DNA from 4 places in the Methylobacterium phyllosphaerae genome. Region 2 is predicted to be linked to each of the others. Evidence: predicted binding sites of a transcription regulator. Region 2 holds the regulator's gene; each other region holds the start of a gene.
The links. The regulator LexA, encoded in region 2, represses DNA repair genes until DNA is damaged. The targets are predictions, from matches to a motif close to TGTTCNNNNTGTGTTCNG.

Region 1 (4,756 bases), 1.6 Mb from region 2:
CGTGTTCCACCGGATCTCGTACGACAAGATCGGCACCTCGACCCTGCAATCCCGCGCCACCGCGGGGGTCGCGCACGCGACCTACGTGTTCGTGCTGCCGGGCTCACCGGGCGCCTGCCGGGACGCCTGGGACGGGATCCTGGCCCAGCAGCTCGACTACCGGCACCGGCCCTGCAACTTCGTGGAGATCATGCCGCGTCTCGACGAGCACCTGCGGCGCGGGGCCAGCATCGCGGTGTGAGGATGAGCCTCAGTCCGGGCCCGCCCGCGGCGGCCCGGAATGACGGGATCGTCATGGAGGATCGTGAGGGGCCGGTCCGTCTGACCTACGCCGCGTTCCCCTCCTTCCGGCGCAGGACCGAGTGCTTGCGGCCGTAGAAGAAGTACACGACGAGGCCGATCGCCATCCAGATCACCAGCCGCAGCCACGTGTCGAGGGGCAGGCCGATCATCAGGAGCAGGCAGAACAGGATGCCGAGGATCGGCACGACCGGCACGGCGGGGGCCCGGAACGGCCGCTTCATGTGGCGCTCGGTCCGCCGCAGGTAGAGCACCGAGCCGCAGACGAGGATGAAGGCGGCGAGCGTGCCGATGCTCACCATCTCCCCGAGGATGTGGATCGGCACCAGGGCCGCCACCACGGCGACCACGGCCCCGATCAGCGCCTGGCTGCGATACGGCGTCTGATAGGTCGGATGGACGTGGGAGAACATCTTCGGCAGCAGGCCGTCCTGGGCCATGGTGAAGAAGATCCGGCTCTGGCCGTAGAGCAGCACGAGGATCACCGTCGTGAGCCCGGTCAGCGCCCCGAGCTTGATCAGGAGGGCGAACCAGCCGATGCCGATCACGTCGACGCCCTTGGCGATCGGGTCGGGGACGTTCAGCTCCTTGTAGGGGACGAGGCCGGTGAGCACGGCGGCGACGAGCACGTACAGGATCGTGCAGACCGCCAGCGAGCCCAGGATGCCGATGGGCATGTCCTTCTGGGGCTTGCGCGCCTCCTGGGCGGCGGTGGAGACCGCGTCGAAGCCGATGAAGGCGAAGAACACCACGCCGGCGCCGCGCAGGATGCCGCTGGCGCCGAAATGCCCGAAGGTGCCGTCGTTGTCGGGGATCAGCGGGCTCCAGTTCGCGGTGTCGACGTGGCCCCAGCCCAGTGCGATGAAGGCGACCACCACGGTGAGCTTCACCGCGACCATGATGTTGTTGAAGCGCGCCGATTCCTTGGTCCCGCGCATCAGCAAAATCGTGATCAGCGCCACGATCAGCACCGCCGGCAGGTTGAACAGAGCCGTCCCGCCGCCGTCGATCGGCGTGCCGGGCGCGTTCGCGAACTGGGCCGGGATCACGATCCCGACGGTCTTCAGGATGCTGATGACGTAGCCCGACCAGCCCACCGCCACGGTGGCGGCACCCATGGCGTATTCGAGGATCAGGTCCCAGCCGATGAGCCACGCGAAAAACTCGCCCAGCGTCGCGTAGGTGTAGGTGTAGCTCGACCCCGCCACCGGGATCAGCGCGGCCATCTCGGAATAGCACAGGCCGACGAAGGCGCAGGCGATGCCGCCGAGCACAAAGGACAGCATGATCCCCGGTCCGGCATACTGGGCCGCCGCCGTGCCGGTGAGAACGAAGATGCCGGCGCCGATGATCGCCCCGATGCCCATCGCGGTGATCGAGAGGGCGCCGAGCGACTTCGAGAGCTGCTGCTCGCCCTCACCGCTCTCGACGATGTCGTCGACCGATTTGCGCCCCATCAGGCCCGACGATTCCATTGCACCATCCTTCCAGGTCGAGCCAGGTCAGCCCGCTTCCACAGATGTAGAGTCGGCGAAATTTCTGCCGCGCTTCAAGTGTTGTAGAGGCGGACTGACCGACAACAACGAGGGCCGGCGCAAGATTCTGCCGGTCAGGCGCGTTCGATCCGGGCGATCAAGGGCCGGACCTTGAGGCGCGCCGCGAACGGGCCGCCGCTCATTAGGGCCTCGCGCCGGACGACGTCCCCGGCCCGGGCCTGCCGGGCGCCCATCACGCTCTCCAACCGGCCCACGAGCCGTTCGAGCCAGCCTGCGGCCGTACGGTGCAGGCGGCCGAGGGCCGTCTCCGGCCGCGCCGTCCCGACGAAGCGGTCGAGGGTGCGGATCCAGCCCTCGGCCGGAACGTCCCCGGCCTCAAGGCACAGGATCCAGTCCCGGCGGGCTGCGGCAGCGCCCGCGGCGTAGGGATTGCCGCCCCGGTGCAGCACGAGCGTCGCGCCCGTGGCCTCCGCGACGGCTGCCACGGCTTCACTCTCGCTGCCCGAAACGATCACCGCGTCGCCGATGAGGCCGCCGGCCACGCCGGAGACCAGCACGCTGAGCGTGTCGGCCAAGCGATCGATCGCGTCCGGATCGGCCGGGTCGGCCAGATAGGTCACGGCGGAGAGCATGAGCGCGCGCATAGACGATTCTGCGCCGCCGTAAACCACCCGGCCGCCGTCGGGCGGCCGTGTCGCTGTCCGGACAGGCGACAAAGCTGTGTCTGCCTGAAAAAGAGGCGTTCGGCCGACGGTTGTTCGCTCTATGTTCCGAGCGGGATCGGGCAGGAGACGAGTCGCCATGGTGTCGATACCCGATGACGTCTCGGGCCGGCCCGCCCAGCGACTCGGCCCGAGCGGTGTGCCGCGGGATGCTCGGCGCGGGCGTGGTGCCACGGCCAATCCCACCGGCCGCCACGAGCCGGCCCGGCGGGAGACGTTCCACGAGGAGACCGGGATGGCGGACGCGCCGGCGCCCCTGCGCACGCAGGTCACCCCGGAGCGCTCCACGCGGATCATCGCCCGCAACAGCTCGCCCGACATCCCCTTCGACCGGTCGATCAACCCTTATCGGGGCTGCGAGCACGGCTGCATCTACTGCTACGCGCGCCCCACCCATGCCTGGCTCGGCCTGTCGCCGGGGCTCGACTTCGAGTCGCGGATCTTCACCAAGCCGGACGCCGCAAGGCTGCTGGCCCGCGAGATGGCCGCGCCGGGCTACCGGCCCGAAACGATCGCCCTCGGCACCGCCACAGATCCCTACCAGCCCGTCGAGCGCGCGCACCGGATCACCCGCGCGGTGCTGGAGGTGCTGCGGGACGCCCGACATCCCGTCAGCATCACCACCAAGTCGGACCTCGTGCTGCGCGACCTCGATATCCTGGCGGCGATGGCGGCGGACAATCTCGTGCTGGCGGCGATCTCGTTGCCGACGCTGGATCCGGACCTCGCCCGCCGCCTCGACCCGCGGGCGCCGCGGCCGGACAAGCGGCTCGCGGCGATGCGCGCGCTGAGCGCGGCGGGGGTGCCCGTCATGGTCAACGTCTCGCCGATCATTCCCGGCCTGACCGATCACGAGATCGAATCGATCCTGGCCGAGGCGCGTGCGCACGGGGCGAGTCGCATCGGCCACGCGCTGCTGCGCCTCCCCGGCGAAGTCGCCGACCTCGTGGCCGACTGGTTCGCCGAGCACTATCCGGAGCGCAGGGCGCGGGCCTTCGCGCTCCTGCGGGAAGCCCGGGGCGGGCGCGAGAACGACCCGCGCTTCGGCCACCGCTTCCGCGGGGAGGGGGCCTACGCGGCGATGATCGGCCAGCGGGTCCGGCTCGCCGGCACGCGACTCGGCTTCGCCTTCGGGCGGATGGCGCTGAACCGGGAGTTCTTCCGCAGACCGGGGGCACAGTTGTCGCTGTTCTGAGACGGCGCGGCGTCGAGCCCGGCTGGCCAAGATCGTATGAGTGGAGCGCCTGCCGGGCCAGATGAATCCGCCGTCGGTGCAGCAGCTTATCGATCATCCATCTCCAATTCCGCTGGAAATGGCGACGTACCGCACTCGTCGCGTCAATCGGGACTTCGATTGCGCGAATACTCGGCTTGTTGACTCTAGGTTTAATCTTAATTGCCAAAATACATATTTCGATTGAGTCTTGAATTCGAGGTTGACAGCAAAGATCTTTTGTCCTTTATGAAGTCATTTTCTAGGTTTTCATTGAAAAGGACTTACGCTTTGTTTCGGTATCTCAGATTTTCAATAGGATCGATTATCGGATTAGTATTGCTGAGTATGGGAGTAATGCTGCTTGCCGTGCGTACAGACACGCTCCTGAGCGCTGTGGAGCACGCGCGAGAGGGGCAGCGCGTCGTCACGCTCACGCGGGTCAGCCGCACGCTGCTCCGGTCGGTGATCGCGACCCGCATGGCGCGGGGCATCGTTCAGAAGGTCCTGGCCGTCGAGGGTCCGATCTCGGTGGCCGACAGGGCGGATCAGCTGTCCGAGCGGCAGGCCTTGATGGACGCGGAGACGGAATTCTGGACCCTTGTGCGCGACCTCGCCGTGCCGTCGGTCCAGGCGACGCTGGAGCCGCTTCGGAGCGCGCAGGCGACCTTGGCGGCGCTGAGGCCACAGATCGACGCGGTCGTCGCGCTCCCGAGGGAACGCTGCGATGCGGCGTTCAGACAGACCTTCGACACAGCTGTCACGAGCCTCCTCAACGCCTTCGCGGCAACCAACGCCGCGGTGGACGCGGCCATCCCGCGCCGGGACACGGCGGTCGCGCAGGCCCTCGACATCAAGCGTGCCAGCTGGGCGACGCGGGTCGCACTCGGCAATTCCTGGCGCCGTATGGAAACCTCGGTGGCCGCCAAGGCGTCTTGGTCGCAGGAGGAGATCATCGCGGCGGCCGAGGAGCGGGGACGCCTGATGGCGGACTGGGGTAAAGTCGTCGACCTGTTCACGGAAGA
Region 2 (4,756 bases):
CGGCTTCGCGGCGGCGGCCTGGCGGGTCTCGGAGGTCGCCGCCCCGGTCCTCAACCGCACCACCATCGGCCCCCTCATCGGAACGGTCGAGGCCCTGGACGAGCGCGAGGTCGGCGCCCGGCTGCTGATCCGGGTGGAGAGCTTCGCCGGCCTCGCGCCGGAGGCGCGGCCCGCCCGGGTGCGGGTGTCCTTCCGCAAGACGCCGACCCCGCTTCCCGGGGACGTCGTCGCCGCCACCGCCCGGTTGTTGCCTCCCCCGGAGGCGGCCCGGCCCGGAGGCTACGATTTTGCCCGAGACGCCTACTTCCAGGGGATCGGCGCGGTGGGCTCCCTGGTCGGGGCGGTCACGATCCGGGCGCCGACCGAGCCGCCGCCCCTCCGCCTGCGGCTCGCCGCCACGCTCGACGCGGCCCGGAACGGGCTCACCCGCCGGATCGCGGAGGCCGCCGGCGGCCAGGCGGGCGCGGTGGCGGCGGCCCTGGTGACCGGCAAGCGCGGCCTCATCGGCCCGGCGACCAACGATGCGCTGCGCGCCGCCGGGATCTACCACGTTGTGTCGATCTCGGGCCTCCACATGGTGCTGGCCGCCGGCGTGGTGTTCTGGCTGGTGCGGGCGCTCCTCGCGCTGGTCCCCCATTGCGCGCTCCTCTGGCCGATCAAGAAGATCGCGGCCGGCTTCGCCATGGTCGGCGTCACCGCCTACTGCGCCTTTTCGGGCTGGGACATCGCCGCCGAGCGCTCGCTGATCATGACCCTGATCATGCTGGGCGCGATCTTGGTGGACCGGCCCGCCCTGTCGATGCGCAACCTCGCCCTCGCGGCGCTGATCGCCCTGGCCCGGGAGCCGGAGGGCCTGCTCGGCCCGAGCTTCCAGATGTCCTTCGGCGCCGTGGCCGGGCTGATCGCCTGCGCGCGGCTGATCGACGGGCGGCTGTTCGTGCGCCCCGGGGCGGGCCGGCTCGGTCGGCTCGTCGGCACCGGCCTCTCGGCGGTCACCGGGACTCTGGCCACGACCCTGGTGGCGCAGGTCGCGACCGCACCCTTCGCCACCTACCATTTCCAGACGATCCAGCCCTTCGGCCTCGTCGGCAACGCCCTGACCCTGCCGCTCGTCTCCCTCGTGGTGATGCCCTCCGCGGTGATCGGGATCCTCGCCTATCCCTTCGCCCTCGACCGCCCGATCTGGTGGCTGATGGGTCAGGCGGTGGGGGGCATGCTCGCCGTCTCCCAGTGGATCGCCGGGTTCGAGCGGGCCATCGTGGTCGTGCCGGCCTTCGGCACCGCGGCGCTGTTCCTGCTGACCGCGGGCCTGCTGCTCGCGACGTTACCGGCCTCCCGCCTGCGCTGGCTCGCCGTGCCGCCGATCCTGCTTGGACTCGTCGTCGCGGCCCGACCCGACCGCTACGACCTCTATGTCGATCGGCAGGGCGCGGGAGCCGCGGTGCGGGGGCCGGACGGACGGCTTGCGGCCCTCGGCAGTCCGTCCGGCTTCGTCCTCGAACAATGGCTGAAGGCGGACGGCGACGGACGGGGAGCCGGGGGACTGATCGTCCGATCGGGCGGCGGCCGCTGTGACCGGCTCGGATGCACCGCGCGCCTGCCGGACGGACGGGCGGTCGCCCTGGTCCGGGACCGGCGGGCCTTCCCGGAGGATTGCGCCCGCGCCGCGGTGCTGATCACGGGCCTCGTGGCCCCTCCGACCTGCACCAGCCCCCTGGTGATCGACCGGCGCGTCCTGTCCGCCCAGGGCGCCGTCGCCCTCAGGTCCGAAGGCGAGAGCTTCGTCGCCCATCACGCCCGGGCCGATGGCCGCGCCGTGCCCTGGCGACCACGCTCGGGACACGGGTCGGTGCCGCCACAACCGGTCACCGCGCCCTCCGCGGAGGCCCGCGCCTCTGACGACGGGGCGACAACGCCTCCGGAAACCGATGCGTCGGGCGGGGACCTCGCCCCCGGCGACGCGCCGGCCGAGCCGCTTCAGTAGCGGCGGACGAGGCTGACGAGGCGGCCCTGGATCCGGACCCGGTCGGGCCCGAGGACACGCGTCTCGTAGGCCGGGTTGGCGGCCTCCAGGGCGATCGAGGAGCCGCGGCGGCGCAGACGCTTGAGCGTCGCCTCCTCGTCGTCGATCAGCGCCACGATGATGTCGCCGGTATTGGCCGTGTCCTGCTTGCGGATCACCACGAGGTCGCCGTCGAGGATGCCGGCCTCGACCATCGAGTCGCCGCGCACCTCCAGGGCGTAGTGCTCGCCGCCGGCCACGAAGTCCGGCGACAGGGTGATGGCATGGCTCTGGTTCTGGATCGCCGAGACCGGCGTACCGGCGGCGATCCGGCCCATCACCGGGATCGAAATGGCACGACCGGCGTCGTCGATCATCCGTGTGCTGGCCGGGGCCGGCGGATGCTTGGACTTGCCGCCCTCGACCACGCTCGGGGTGAAACGGCGCGGCTCGGCCGGGGCCGAAGATGGGGCCGAAGATGGGGCCGTCTGGCTCAGGCTCTCGGGGATGCGGATCACCTCGATGGCGCGCGCCCGATTCGGCAGGCGCCGGAGGAAGCCGCGCTCCTCCAGGGCCGTGATCAGCCGGTGGATGCCGGATTTCGACTTGAGGTCGAGGGCATCCTTCATCTCGTCGAAGGACGGCGGGACGCCGCATTCCTGCATCCGGCTCTGGATGAAACGCAGGAGGTCCAGCTGCTTGCGCGTGAGCATCGAAGGGGGACTCGCGGCTTGGCAGACCGCCCCGTGACGGTCTCTGAAACAAATCACGAACAGGTTAAACGTTCCGCAAGTGTTCCGCAAGGGCGGCACCGCTACGCTTGGCGCGTCGCTCCGCGCTCGCGGGAGCAAGGTCGAGAAACGCATTGACGGCGCAAGCGGAGCCGTTTCAATGCACCGCGGCGCCCCGCCGGGAAGGCGGCGGATCCGGGCCGCGGGCTGGGACCCTCTTGGGATGACGAGGATGCGACGACCCGCAGCTCTGCTGCCCCTCGGCCTCGCCGCCCTCGGCCTCGCCGGCTGCACCACCGGGTTCTCCTACATCTCGCGGAACTACGTGGCGCTCACCCCCCAGGTGGTGACGATCGGCTGCAAGGAGCCCTACGAGGTCTACGACAACCGGCAGATGCGCCGGATGCTGATCGTCTCGAACGCCCTGCGCGAATATACCGGCTGCAACCTGAGCGAGGCCCGGATCGATCCGGAGCCGGACGCCACCCGGGTGAAGCGCTTCCGCACCGCCGCCCGGGCCTATCTCGACGAGACCGTGCGCGAGGATTGCCGGATCACCGGCGAGACCGTGTTCGATCCGCTGAAGACCGAGTTCGCCTACGCCTGCGACACGCCGATCGAGAAGCGCGGCACCGTGGTCCCCCGCCTGCCGGGCCGCAATCCCGGTCTCGCCCGCTGACCGACCGGCGGCGCGCGGTCAGGCGCCCGGCTTCGGGAAGGTCCGTTCCGCCGCGTCGCCGGCGGCGGCGAGCAGGGCGCGGGCGAAGGCCCGGGCTTCCGCCCGGTCGAGAACGATCGCGGCGGTGACCGGCGCGCCGCCGAGGTCGGCCAGGGCGAGTTCCAGGCGCACCCCGTCGGGCACGGCGGTCGCCTGCAGGCTCCAGCCGGAGCCCCGATCCGTGCTCTCCGCCATCACATGTTCCTCCCGCCTGCCCCGGGAAAACGCCGCAGGCGCCCGCCGGAACCGCCCGTGCGCGGGACTGTTCCCGAGCCGTGCCCAGCGCTTCCCTGCCTCGCCTGTCCGCTTACCTCAAGGCCGCAGGCCCCGGACTCGTGGTGATGCTGGCCGATACGGATGTCGGAAGCCTCATCACGGCGGCCCAGAGCGGGGCGCGCTGGGGCTATTCGCTCCTGCTCCTCCAGATCCTGCTGGTGCCGATCCTGTACGTCGTCCAGGAGCTGACGGTGCGGCTCGGGACCGCCACCGGACGCGGCCACGGCGCGCTGATCCGGGAGCGCTACGGGCCGGCCTGGGCCTGGATCTCGTACGGCGGCCTCGTGGTCGCCGGCATCGGCGCCATCGTCACGGAATTCTCCGGCATCGCCGGCATCGGGGACCTGTTCGGGGTGCCGCGGCTCGTGAGCCTCGGCCTGCCGGCCTGCCTGCTCCTGGGGCTCGTCTTCACCGGGAGCTACCGGCGCGTCGAGGTCGTGGCGATCGTGGTCGGCCTGTTCGAGCTGGTCTTCGTCGGGCTCGCCGTCGCGGCGCGGCCGAACCTGCCCGAGATCGTCGCCTCCTTCGGGCACATGCCGCTGGGCGACGGCCAGTTCCGGGTGCTGATCGCGGCCAATATCGGCGCGGTGATCATGCCGTGGATGATCTTCTACCAGCAGTCGGCGATCGTCGATAAGGGCCTGGGCTGGGAGCACGCGCGGCGCTCGCGGCTCGACACACTCGTGGGTGCGGTGGTCTCGCAATGCGTGATGGGCGCGATCCTCGTCGCCGCCGCCGCCACGATCGGCAAGGCCGGGCAGGGCAGCGCGAAGGGGCTGGAGACCGTCGGCGATCTCGCGGGCGCCTTCACGCCGGCCCTGGGGCCGTGGCTCGGGCAGGTGGTGTTCGGGGTGGGCATCATCGCGGCGGCCTTCGTGGCGCTCAACGTCGTGGCCCTGGCGCTGGCCTGGGGGTTTGGCGACGTGACCGGCCGGCCGCACTCCCTGGAGCAGTCGCCCCGGGAGGCTCCGGCCTTCTACGGCGCCTTCGCGCTCGCGGTCGCGACCGGCGCGGTCGCCGTGCAGCTCG
Region 3 (4,756 bases), 460 kb from region 2:
GCAGGATCGCGTCCTCGTCGTGCTCGACCACGATCACCGAATTGCCGAGGTCGCGCAGGCGCTTGAGCGTGCCGAGCAGCCGCTCGTTGTCGCGCTGGTGCAGGCCGATCGACGGCTCGTCCAGGACGTAGAGCACGCCGGTGAGGCCGGAGCCGATCTGCGAGGCCAGCCGGATGCGCTGGCTCTCGCCGCCCGAGAGGGAGCCGGAGCCGCGGGCGAGCGTCAGGTATTCGAGGCCGACATCCACCAGGAAGCTCAGCCGGTCGCGGATCTCCTTCAGGATCCGGACCGCGATCGCGTTCTGCTTCGCCGTCAGCTTCTCCGGCAGCTCCGAGAACCAGCGATGCGCCTCACTGACTGAGAGGGCCGTGACATCGGCAATGTCGGCCATGGCGACCTTCACGGCGAGCGCCTCGGGCTTCAGCCGCTTGCCGCCGCAGGCGGCGCAGGGCGTCTCGCTCATGAAGCGCCCGATCTCCTCCCGGACGGCGTCCGAGTCGCTCTCCTTGTAGCGGCGCTCCAGGTTCGGGATCACGCCCTCGAAGGGCTTGTTGACCGTGTACTTGCGCAACCCGTCGTCGTAGGCGAAGCGGATCGCCTGCTTGCCCGAGCCGTACAGCACGATGGCACGGGCCGTCTCCGACAGGCTCTGCCACGGGACGCTGGTCTTGAAGCCGAAATGCTCGGCCAGCGCCTCCAGGGTCTGGCCGTAATAGGGCGAGGTCGATTTCGCCCAGGGACCGACGGCGCCGCGCTTCAGGCTCAAAGCGGGATCGGAGATGACCAGCTCGGGGTCGATCCGCATCTCGTGGCCGATGCCGCTGCAGGTCGGGCAGGCGCCGAACGGGTTGTTGAACGAGAACAGCCGGGGCTCGATCTCCGCGATGGTGAAGCCCGAGACCGGGCAGGCGAAGCGCGACGAGAAGGTGATGGTCCGGGGCGTCTCGCCCTCGGGGGCATCCGCGAACACGACCTCCGCGATGCCATCGGCCAGCTCCAGGGCCGTCTCGAAGGACTCGGCCAGCCGCGAGCCGATATCGGCCCGGACCACGATGCGGTCGACCACCACGTCGATGTCGTGCTTGAACTTCTTGTCGAGCTTGGGCACGTCGTCGATGGCGTAGTATTCGCCGTTCACGCGCAGGCGCTGGAAGCCCTTCTTCTGGTACTCGGCGATTTCCTTGCGGTACTCGCCCTTGCGTCCGCGGACCACGGGCGCCAGCAGGTAGAGCCGGGTCTTCTCCGGCAATTCCAGCACCCGGTCGACCATCTGCTGGACGGTCTGGCTCTCGATCGGCAGGCCGGTGTCGGGCGAGTAGGGGATGCCGACCCGCGCCCAGAGCAGGCGCATGTAGTCGTAGATCTCGGTGACCGTCCCGACGGTGGAGCGGGGGTTCTTGGAGGTGGTCTTCTGCTCGATGGAGATCGCCGGCGACAGCCCGTCGATCTGGTCGACGTCGGGCTTCGACATCATCTCCAGGAACTGGCGGGCATAGGCCGAGAGCGACTCGACGTAGCGGCGCTGCCCCTCGGCGTAGATCGTGTCGAAGGCCAGCGACGACTTGCCCGAGCCCGACAGCCCGGTGAACACCACGAGCTTGTCCCGGGGGATCGTCAGGTCGACGTTCTTGAGGTTGTGCTCCCGGGCCCCCCGGACCGCGATGACCCGCCGGTCATGGGCGCTCGCCGGCGCGGCGTCGAACAGGGCCGCCAGCTTGGCGTCGATCGCGGCCTCGGCGGCCGCCCCAGGGCGGGCGGGCTTTTCGGACTTCGCGCGGGTCGGCTTGGGCTGCGGGGCCGGGGCGGCGGTGGCGGCTTTCGGAGCCTTGGACGCCGTCTGCGCGGCGGCTGTCGGGGCAGCTTGGGCGGCGCCGGCGCGGCTTGCGGCACGACTTCCAGCTTGGGCTTTGGCCATGAGGGCGGCGGTCTTTCGAGGCGTCGACGCAGTCGGATCGGATCCGGATCGGATTCGCGCGCGGGCCAGCCGCCGCTCCGACACATGTCGAGCCCGAGGGGGCCGACGGCAAGGTGGGGCCGGCGGGACGCAGGTCCGTCATGCGCCGCCCTTGCTAGAACGAAACGCGTACGGCGGCAACCGCTCGGCGAACGAGCCGCCGCCCTTGCGCGCGCGGCAAAGCGTTCCGGCAGCGCCCGAGCGGGCGTCCAAGCGGGCGTCCAAGCGGGCGTCCAAGCGGGCGCGCGAGGGCGCCTGCGAGGAACCGGGCAAGTCGCCGACGCATGGGGCCGCCGGTGTCCCCTCCGGGCGCGCGGCACGGCGCGCGCGACGACGGCCCGGTGTTGCACCGCGGGAACCGAGGCCCCACGTCGCCGGGATCCACCCTCGGACTCGACTCCATCGACAGGTGCCGATGCCAGCGCTCGACCTGACCGACCCGGTCGCCCTCGGCGGGGCGGGGGACCGGAATGCGGCCCGCGGACAGAGCGTGTCCACGCGGCTGCTGTTCCTGATCGTGGGCATCGCCAACGCCACCTGGGCGCCCCTGGTGCCGCTGGTGCAGGACCGCGCCGGCCTCGACGCGGCGGGGCTCGGCCTGCTGCTCCTCACCTTCGGCATCGGCTCGATCCTGGCGATGCCGAGCGCCGGGGCGGCGGCTTCGCGGCTCGGTTTCCGGCCGGTCCTGCTCGCCGGCACGCTGGCGATCGGCCTCGCCCTGCCGGTGCTGGCCGTGGGCGATGGGCTCGTGGAGCTCACCCTGGCGCTGGTGCTGTTCGGCGCCGGGATGGGGGCGGTGGACTGCGTCATGAACCTGCAGGCCGTCGTGGTGGAGCGCGCCAGCGGGCGCCCGATGATGTCGGGCTTCCACGGCCTCTACAGTCTCGGCTGCATCCTGGGGGCGCTGATCGCCAGTGGCCTGCTGGCGGCCGGGCTCGGCGCGGGCCGGAGCGTGCTGCTCCTGGTCGCCGGGATCGCGGCCCTGTTCGCGGCCGCCTGGCCCGGGATCCTGCCGGCCGAGCGGGCAGGGGGGAGCGGAGGCCCCGCCTTCGCGCGCCCCCGGGGCGTCGTGCTGGTGCTGGGCCTGCTCTGCTTCGTGGTGTTCCTCACCGAGGGCTCGGCCCTCGACTGGAGCGCGGTGTTCCTGATCCAGCAGCGGGGCCTCGATCCGGCCTGGGCGGCGCTCGGCTACGCGGCCTTCTCGGTGACGATGACGGCCGGGCGCCTTGCCGGCGATCGGGTCGTGGCCCGGCTCGGGCGGCGGCCCGTGGTGGTCTTCGGCGGCCTCCTGGCGGCCGCCGGACTCGCGCTCTCGGTCCTGGTCCCGGCCTGGGAGGCGGCCCTCGCCGGCTACGCCCTGGTCGGGGCGGGCTGCGCCAACATCGTCCCGGTCCTGTTCACGGCGGCCGGCCGCCAGACCGCGATGCCCGCGCGCGTGGCGGTGCCGGCGGTGACGACGCTCGGCTATGCCGGGGTGCTGGCGGGCCCGGCGCTGATCGGCTTCGCCGCGCAGGCTTTGGGCCTGTCCGCCGCGCTCCTGCTCGTGGCGGCCCTGCTCCTCGCCGTGGCGGCGGCCGGGCGGTCCCTGCCGGTGTGAGGCTCACGCCTCGGCGTTGCGCGCCATGAAGGTGGCGGGGCTGCCGTCCTCCGGGTTCACGAAGACGATGTCGGTGGGCGCCCGCCGGGGGGTGTCGATCGCGAGGAACACCACCGGTTCCGCGGGATCGATCTCCGGCATGGCGTGGACCGTGCCCTTCTCGAAGACCAGGAGCTGACCGGGGCCGAATGCGGTCGCGGCGGCCGGGTCGCCCAGCCAGACCGTGCCCCGGCCCGACAGGCAGTAGAGGTACTCGTCGCAGGTGGCGTGGTAGTGCGGCGGAGTCGGCCGGTAGACCCGGAACACCCGGGCGCTCGCGGCCTCCCGGTTGGTCAGATAGGTGTCGACCAGGAGGGTCTGGGCGCTGCCGGGCAGCGCCGCCGCCAGCGCCGCCACGTCGAAGATGCCGGTCCCCGCCGCGTCCGCCATCGCCTCCGCCTCCGACATCACGTCCTCCTCACTCCGAAAACCGTCGCGCACGATCCTGTCCTCGGCCCGCCCGCTCTCGATCGGCGCCGGGGCACGCCGCGGGCTCGCGGGGTCGATCCCCCCGTCATGCTCACCCAGGGTGGTGCGCAGGCGCCCCGCGTCAACGCGGCGAGACAGCCCGTCGAGGCGTGCGCCCCGGCGGCGACGTCCTGCGGGCCGCCCATCCTGCGGGCCGCCCATCCTGCGGGCCGCCCATCGCGCGCCGGGACGGGAACGCCCGGGACCGCCACAGGCTCCGGCGCTTGCGGAGCCGGAAATCAGCCGCTCCGGGTCGTCGATCGGGGTGACGAGAGCGACGATCCCGGCCCGGGGGGCGGCGGTGGCGGAGACGACGCGGGCCGGGGCGCGGAAGGGCGCAGCTGTCGCCCTCCGCTGGAGAGGACCCGGCGGTTCAGGGCGCTCCGGCGGCGGCGGTCCCGCATGACCCGGCGCAGGGTCACGATCCCGCGCCCCGCAATAGAACCGGGGGAGCGAATTCCCCGGACGGCCTCCGCCGAAGTACCGCCGCTGATGAAAGACGGCCCGCCCCCGCACGGGCGATCCCCGGAACCGATGATCCCCGCGCTGAAGACCTGGCAAACCTGCACACCGACAGCGCCGCCCCGACCGAAACTGCCATCCGATCAGGCAGAGCTGCACCGAATCCGGGCAGGTCAACATAACCAGATCTTTATGACCTGCGGCCAAGCTCCGTTCTGTTCTCCGAGATGTCCTGC
Region 4 (4,756 bases), 1.2 Mb from region 2:
CATCCAGCGCCTCGACGTCGGCACCGGCGACGAGGCCGCCGCCTTCAAGCGCGACCTCGAACTCGCGACCTTCCAGGTGGCGAGCGTCGAGGCGAAGCCCGCCAAGCGCCACCCGCAGCCGCCCTTCACCACCTCGACCCTGCAGCAGGAGGCCTCGCGCAAGCTCGGGATGGCGCCGGCCCAGACCATGCGGGTCGCCCAGCGTCTCTACGAGGGCGTCGATATCGGCGGCGAGACCGTCGGCATCATCACCTACATGCGGACCGACGGCGTCGATATGGCGCCCGAGGCGATCCAGGACGCCCGCCGGGTCATCGGCAAGGAATTCGGCGACCGCTACGTGCCCGACGTGCCGCGCAAGTACAGCGTCAAGGCCAAGAACGCCCAGGAGGCCCACGAGGCGGTGCGGCCCACCGACATGAGCCGCCTGCCCAAGATGGTGGCGCGCCACCTCGAGCCCGAGCAGGCCCGGCTCTACGATCTCATCTGGACCCGCACCATGGCGAGCCAGATGGAATCGGCCGAGCTGGAGCGGACCACCGTGGATGTCACGGCGAAGGTCGGCCCCCGCCAGATCGACCTGCGCGCCACCGGCCAGGTGGTGAAGTTCGACGGCTTCCTAACCCTCTACCAGGAGGGCAAGGACGACGAGGAGGACGAGGAGAGCCGCCGCCTGCCGCCCATGAAGGCCGGCGACCCGCTCACCCGCGAGCGGATCAGCTCGACCCAGCACTTCACCGAGCCGCCGCCGCGCTATTCCGAGGCGAGCCTCGTGAAGCGCATGGAGGAACTCGGCATCGGCCGCCCGTCGACCTACGCGGCGGTGCTCCAGACGCTGCGCGACCGCGAATACGTCAAGATCGAGAAGAAGCGGCTGCAGCCGGAGGACAAGGGGCGGCTCGTCACGGGCTTCCTGGAGAGCTTCTTCCGGCGCTACGTCGAGTACGATTTCACCGCCGACCTCGAGGAGCAGCTCGACCGCGTCTCCAATGCCGAGATCGACTGGCGGGCGGTGCTGCGCGACTTCTGGCGCGATTTCTCCGCGGCGATCGGCGAGACCAAGGAGCTGCGCGTCACCGACGTGCTGGAGGCGCTGAACGGCCTCCTCGGGCCGCACATCTTCCCCGACAAGGGCGACGGCTCGAACCCGCGCACCTGCACGGTCTGCGGGACCGGACAATTGTCGCTGAAGCTCGGCAAGTTCGGCGCCTTCATCGGCTGCTCGAACTATCCCGAGTGCAAGTACACCCGCCAGCTCTCGGCCTCGGGCGTCGAGGGCGAGGGGGACGGCTCCTCGGCCGAGGGCGGCCAGCCGGGCGTCCGGGTGCTGGGCGACGATCCCGCCACCGGCCTGCCGGTGACGCTGCGCGACGGCCGATTCGGGCCGTTCCTGCAGCTCGGTGAGGCCTCCACCGAGAAGGGGGCGGAGAAGCCGAAGCGTTCCTCCCTGCCGAAGGGGCTGAGTCCCTCGGCGGTCGACCTGCAGAAGGCGCTGGCCCTGCTGGCGCTGCCCCGCGAGGTGGCGCGCCACCCCGAGACCGGCGAGCCGATCCTGGCCAATCTCGGCCGGTTCGGGCCCTACGTGCAGCATGGGAAGACCTACGCCAATCTCGGCAAGGACGACGACGTGCTGGAGATCGGCGGCAACCGCGCCATCGACCTGATCGTCGCCAAGGAGCAGAGCGGCGGCCGCGGCCGTCCGGCTGCCGATCCCGGCCGGCCGCTCGGCACGGACGCTGCGAGCGGGCGCGACCTCGTGGTGAAGGCCGGCAAGTACGGCCCCTACGTCACCGACGGCGAGGTGAACGCCACGCTGCCGAAGACCATGAGCGCCGAGGCGCTGACGCTCGACGAGGGGATCGCCCTGGTCAACGCCAAGCGTGCCTCGGGCGGCGGCAAGCCGGCGAAACGGGGCGCTGTCCGGAAGACCGCGACGCGCGCGGCGAGCGGCGCCAAGCCGGCGGCCAAGAAGAGGGCAGCGAAGAAGCCCGCCGCCAAGAAGACCGCGGCCAAGAAGACGGGCGCCGGCTGACGCAGACAGGTCCAGGCGGCCTTCACCCGCTCGCCGGGTGCAAGGCGCGTCAGCCGCGCCGGTCCGTGTCCAGGGCGGGCACGCGGTCCTGCGCTGCTCTCCCGGCAGCGGTGGGGGACAGGGGCAGACCGACGCGGAGAACGGGATGCACGTCCCGGTTTCCGGGTCCGGCCGCCCGGTTCAGACGAGGTAGGTGATGGTTGCCGCGAGCGCCGTCGCGAAGGTCGCCAGCGCGATCGTGGTGGAATTCATGAGCGCCCGGCCGGGCGGCACGCCGGCCGCGTCGTCGTCGCAGCCGAAGGCGGCGCCGGCCGCGTGCTCGAAGCGGATCAACGTGAGGCGGCGGGCCTCGATCGCGGCATCGCTCATGGGCTGCGGCTCCCTGACCACGGTCAAGATTTATCTCCGCCGTCAACGTCGATCGTCCCGGTCTGTTCCGGCGGCGGCCTGCGGAGGTCGAACAGGCTGGTCACGGGAAAGCCTTAACCCATCGTTGTGCAACGTCGTGATGACGGGCCGCCTGGCCCCCTCGGGGGTCGGGGCGGTTCCGGCCCTCGCTCGCGGCGCCGCAGCATGCGATGGTGCGGCCGCGTCGCCTGGGGGCGAACGGTTTTGATGTTTACGTTTTGTTCCGCTATCATGCGGGGATGAAGGCGCATGCTCCACGACCCAAGACCCGTCTGCGCGAATCCGAGCCGGCCGATGCGCCGCGCCCGCGGAGGCCGCGCGTGAGCGATCCGGCCCGCGACCTGTTCGGACCGGGCGGCAAGGCGGCCGCCTCGACAGCCCCCTCTCGCGCGCCGGAGCCGCGACGGCGCCTCGATGCCACGGCCTCCGTGACGGCGCTCGCAGCGGCCGAGCCCGATTCCGGCTACACCGCCTCCGACATCGAGGTGCTGGAGGGGCTGGAGCCGGTCCGGCGCCGCCCCGGCATGTATATCGGCGGCACCGACGAGCGGGCGCTGCACCACCTCTTCGCCGAGGTGATCGACAACTCCATGGACGAGGCGGTGGCCGGCCATGCCAGCTTCATCGAGGTGGAGCTGGAGGAGACCGGTGCCCTCGTGGTCACCGACAACGGCCGCGGCATCCCGGTCGACCCGCATCCGAAATTTCCCGGCAAGTCGGCGCTCGAGGTCATCATGACCACGCTGCATGCCGGCGGTAAGTTCGACTCGAAGGTCTACGAGACCTCGGGCGGCCTGCACGGCGTCGGCATCTCGGTGGTGAACGCGCTCTCCGACCTCCTCGAGGTCGAGGTGGCGCGCAACCAGACCCTGTATCGCCAGACCTTCTCGCGGGGCCACGCGCAGGGCGCGCTGGAGCTGATCGGCCGGGTGCAGAACCGGCGCGGCACCCGGGTCCGCTTCCACCCGGACGCGCAGATCTTCGGCTCGCTGAAATTCGACCCGCGCCGCCTGTTCAAGATGGCGCGTTCGAAGGCCTACCTGTTCGGCGGCGTCGAGATCCGCTGGCGCTGCGCCCCCGCCCTCCTCGAGGGGCTGGAGGGCGTACCTGCGGAAGCCGTGCACCGCTTCCCCGACGGCCTGCGCGACTATCTCGCCCGCGACATCGACGGCAAGGAGCTGGTCACCGACGCGATGTTCTCCGGCAAGATCACCAAGCCGGGCTCGCACGGGTCGCTGGAATGGGCGGTGGCCTGGATGGTCGCCGAGGACGGGTTCTCGCATTCCTACTGCAACACCATCCCGACGCCCGAGGGCGGCACCCACGAGGCCGGCCTGCGGGTCGCCCTGCTCCGGGGCCTGCGCGAGCACGCCGAGCGCGTGAACCAGGCCAAGCGCATGACCGCGGTGACCACCGACGACGTCATGGCGACCTGCGCGTCCATGCTCTCGGTCTTCATCCGCGAGCCCGAGTTCCAGGGCCAGACCAAGGACAAGCTCGCCACCGTGGAGGCCCAGCGCATCGTCGAGACGGCGGTGCGCGACGCCTTCGACCATTGGCTCGCCGCCTCCCCGGCCCAGGCCAACAAGCTGCTCGACTGGGTGATCGACCGGGCCGAGGAGCGCCTGCGCCGCCGCCAGGAGAAGGAGGTCGCCCGCAAGAGCGCCACCCGCAAGCTCCGCCTGCCCGGCAAGCTCGCCGATTGCTCGGCCGCCGGCACCGCGGGCTCGGAGATCTTCATCGTCGAGGGCGATTCGGCCGGCGGCTCCGCCAAGCAGGCCCGCGACCGGGCAACCCAGGCGATCCTGCCCTTGCGCGGCAAGATCCTCAACGTCGCCTCGGCGAGCCGGGACAAGCTCGGCGCCAACCAGCTGATCTCCGACCTCACCCTGGCGCTCGGCTGCGGCACCGGCGCGGCCTTCCGCGAGGCCGACCTGCGCTACGACAAGGTGATCATCATGACGGACGCCGACGTCGACGGCGCCCACATCGCCTCGCTGCTGATCACCTTCTTCTACCGCCAGATGCCCAAGCTCATCGACCGCGGGCATCTCTACCTCGCGATCCCGCCGCTCTACCGGCTGCAGCAGGGCTCCAAGGTGGCCTATGCCCGGGACGACGCCGACCGGGAGCGGATCATCAAGACGGTGTTCAAGGCCGGCAAGGTCGAGATCGGCCGGTTCAAGGGCCTCGGCGAGATGATGCCGGCCCAGCTCAAGGAGACCACCATGGACCCGAAGAAGCGCACGTTGCTGCGCGTCGCGGTCCTGGACGAGGCCCGGGAATCGACCGGCGATACGGTCGAGCGGCTGATGG

Region 1: MCBMB27_RS15260 (PA0069 family radical SAM protein) is a predicted target of LexA. The motif match lies at 2,552-2,569, and genes of this name have one in related genera.
Region 3: uvrA (excinuclease ABC subunit UvrA) is a predicted target of LexA. The motif match lies at 2,071-2,088, and genes of this name have one in related genera.
Region 4: parE (DNA topoisomerase IV subunit B) is a predicted target of LexA. The motif match lies at 2,649-2,666, and genes of this name have one in related genera.

What each region holds. Positions count from the first base shown of each region.
Region 1 covers NZ_CP015367.1:3,366,035-3,370,790, reverse strand. The annotation lists gene moaB (molybdenum cofactor biosynthesis protein B) at 1-241, shown strand, start outside; gene MCBMB27_RS15270 (amino acid permease) at 327-1,775, opposite strand; gene MCBMB27_RS15265 (hypothetical protein) at 1,910-2,440, opposite strand; gene MCBMB27_RS15260 (PA0069 family radical SAM protein) at 2,598-3,713, shown strand; gene MCBMB27_RS15255 (methyl-accepting chemotaxis protein) at 4,101-4,756, shown strand, end outside.
Region 2 covers NZ_CP015367.1:1,737,497-1,742,252, reverse strand. The annotation lists gene MCBMB27_RS07675 (ComEC/Rec2 family competence protein) at 1-1,984, shown strand, start outside; gene lexA (transcriptional repressor LexA) at 1,978-2,715, opposite strand; gene MCBMB27_RS07665 (hypothetical protein) at 2,966-3,412, shown strand; gene MCBMB27_RS07660 (hypothetical protein) at 3,431-3,646, opposite strand; gene MCBMB27_RS07655 (NRAMP family divalent metal transporter) at 3,727-4,756, shown strand, end outside.
Region 3 covers NZ_CP015367.1:1,281,279-1,286,034, reverse strand. The annotation lists gene uvrA (excinuclease ABC subunit UvrA) at 1-1,915, opposite strand, end outside; gene MCBMB27_RS05635 (MFS transporter) at 2,370-3,551, shown strand; gene MCBMB27_RS05630 (cupin domain-containing protein) at 3,555-3,980, opposite strand.
Region 4 covers NZ_CP015367.1:552,659-557,414, reverse strand. The annotation lists gene topA (type I DNA topoisomerase) at 1-2,032, shown strand, start outside; gene MCBMB27_RS02635 (hypothetical protein) at 2,213-2,401, opposite strand; gene parE (DNA topoisomerase IV subunit B) at 2,761-4,756, shown strand, end outside.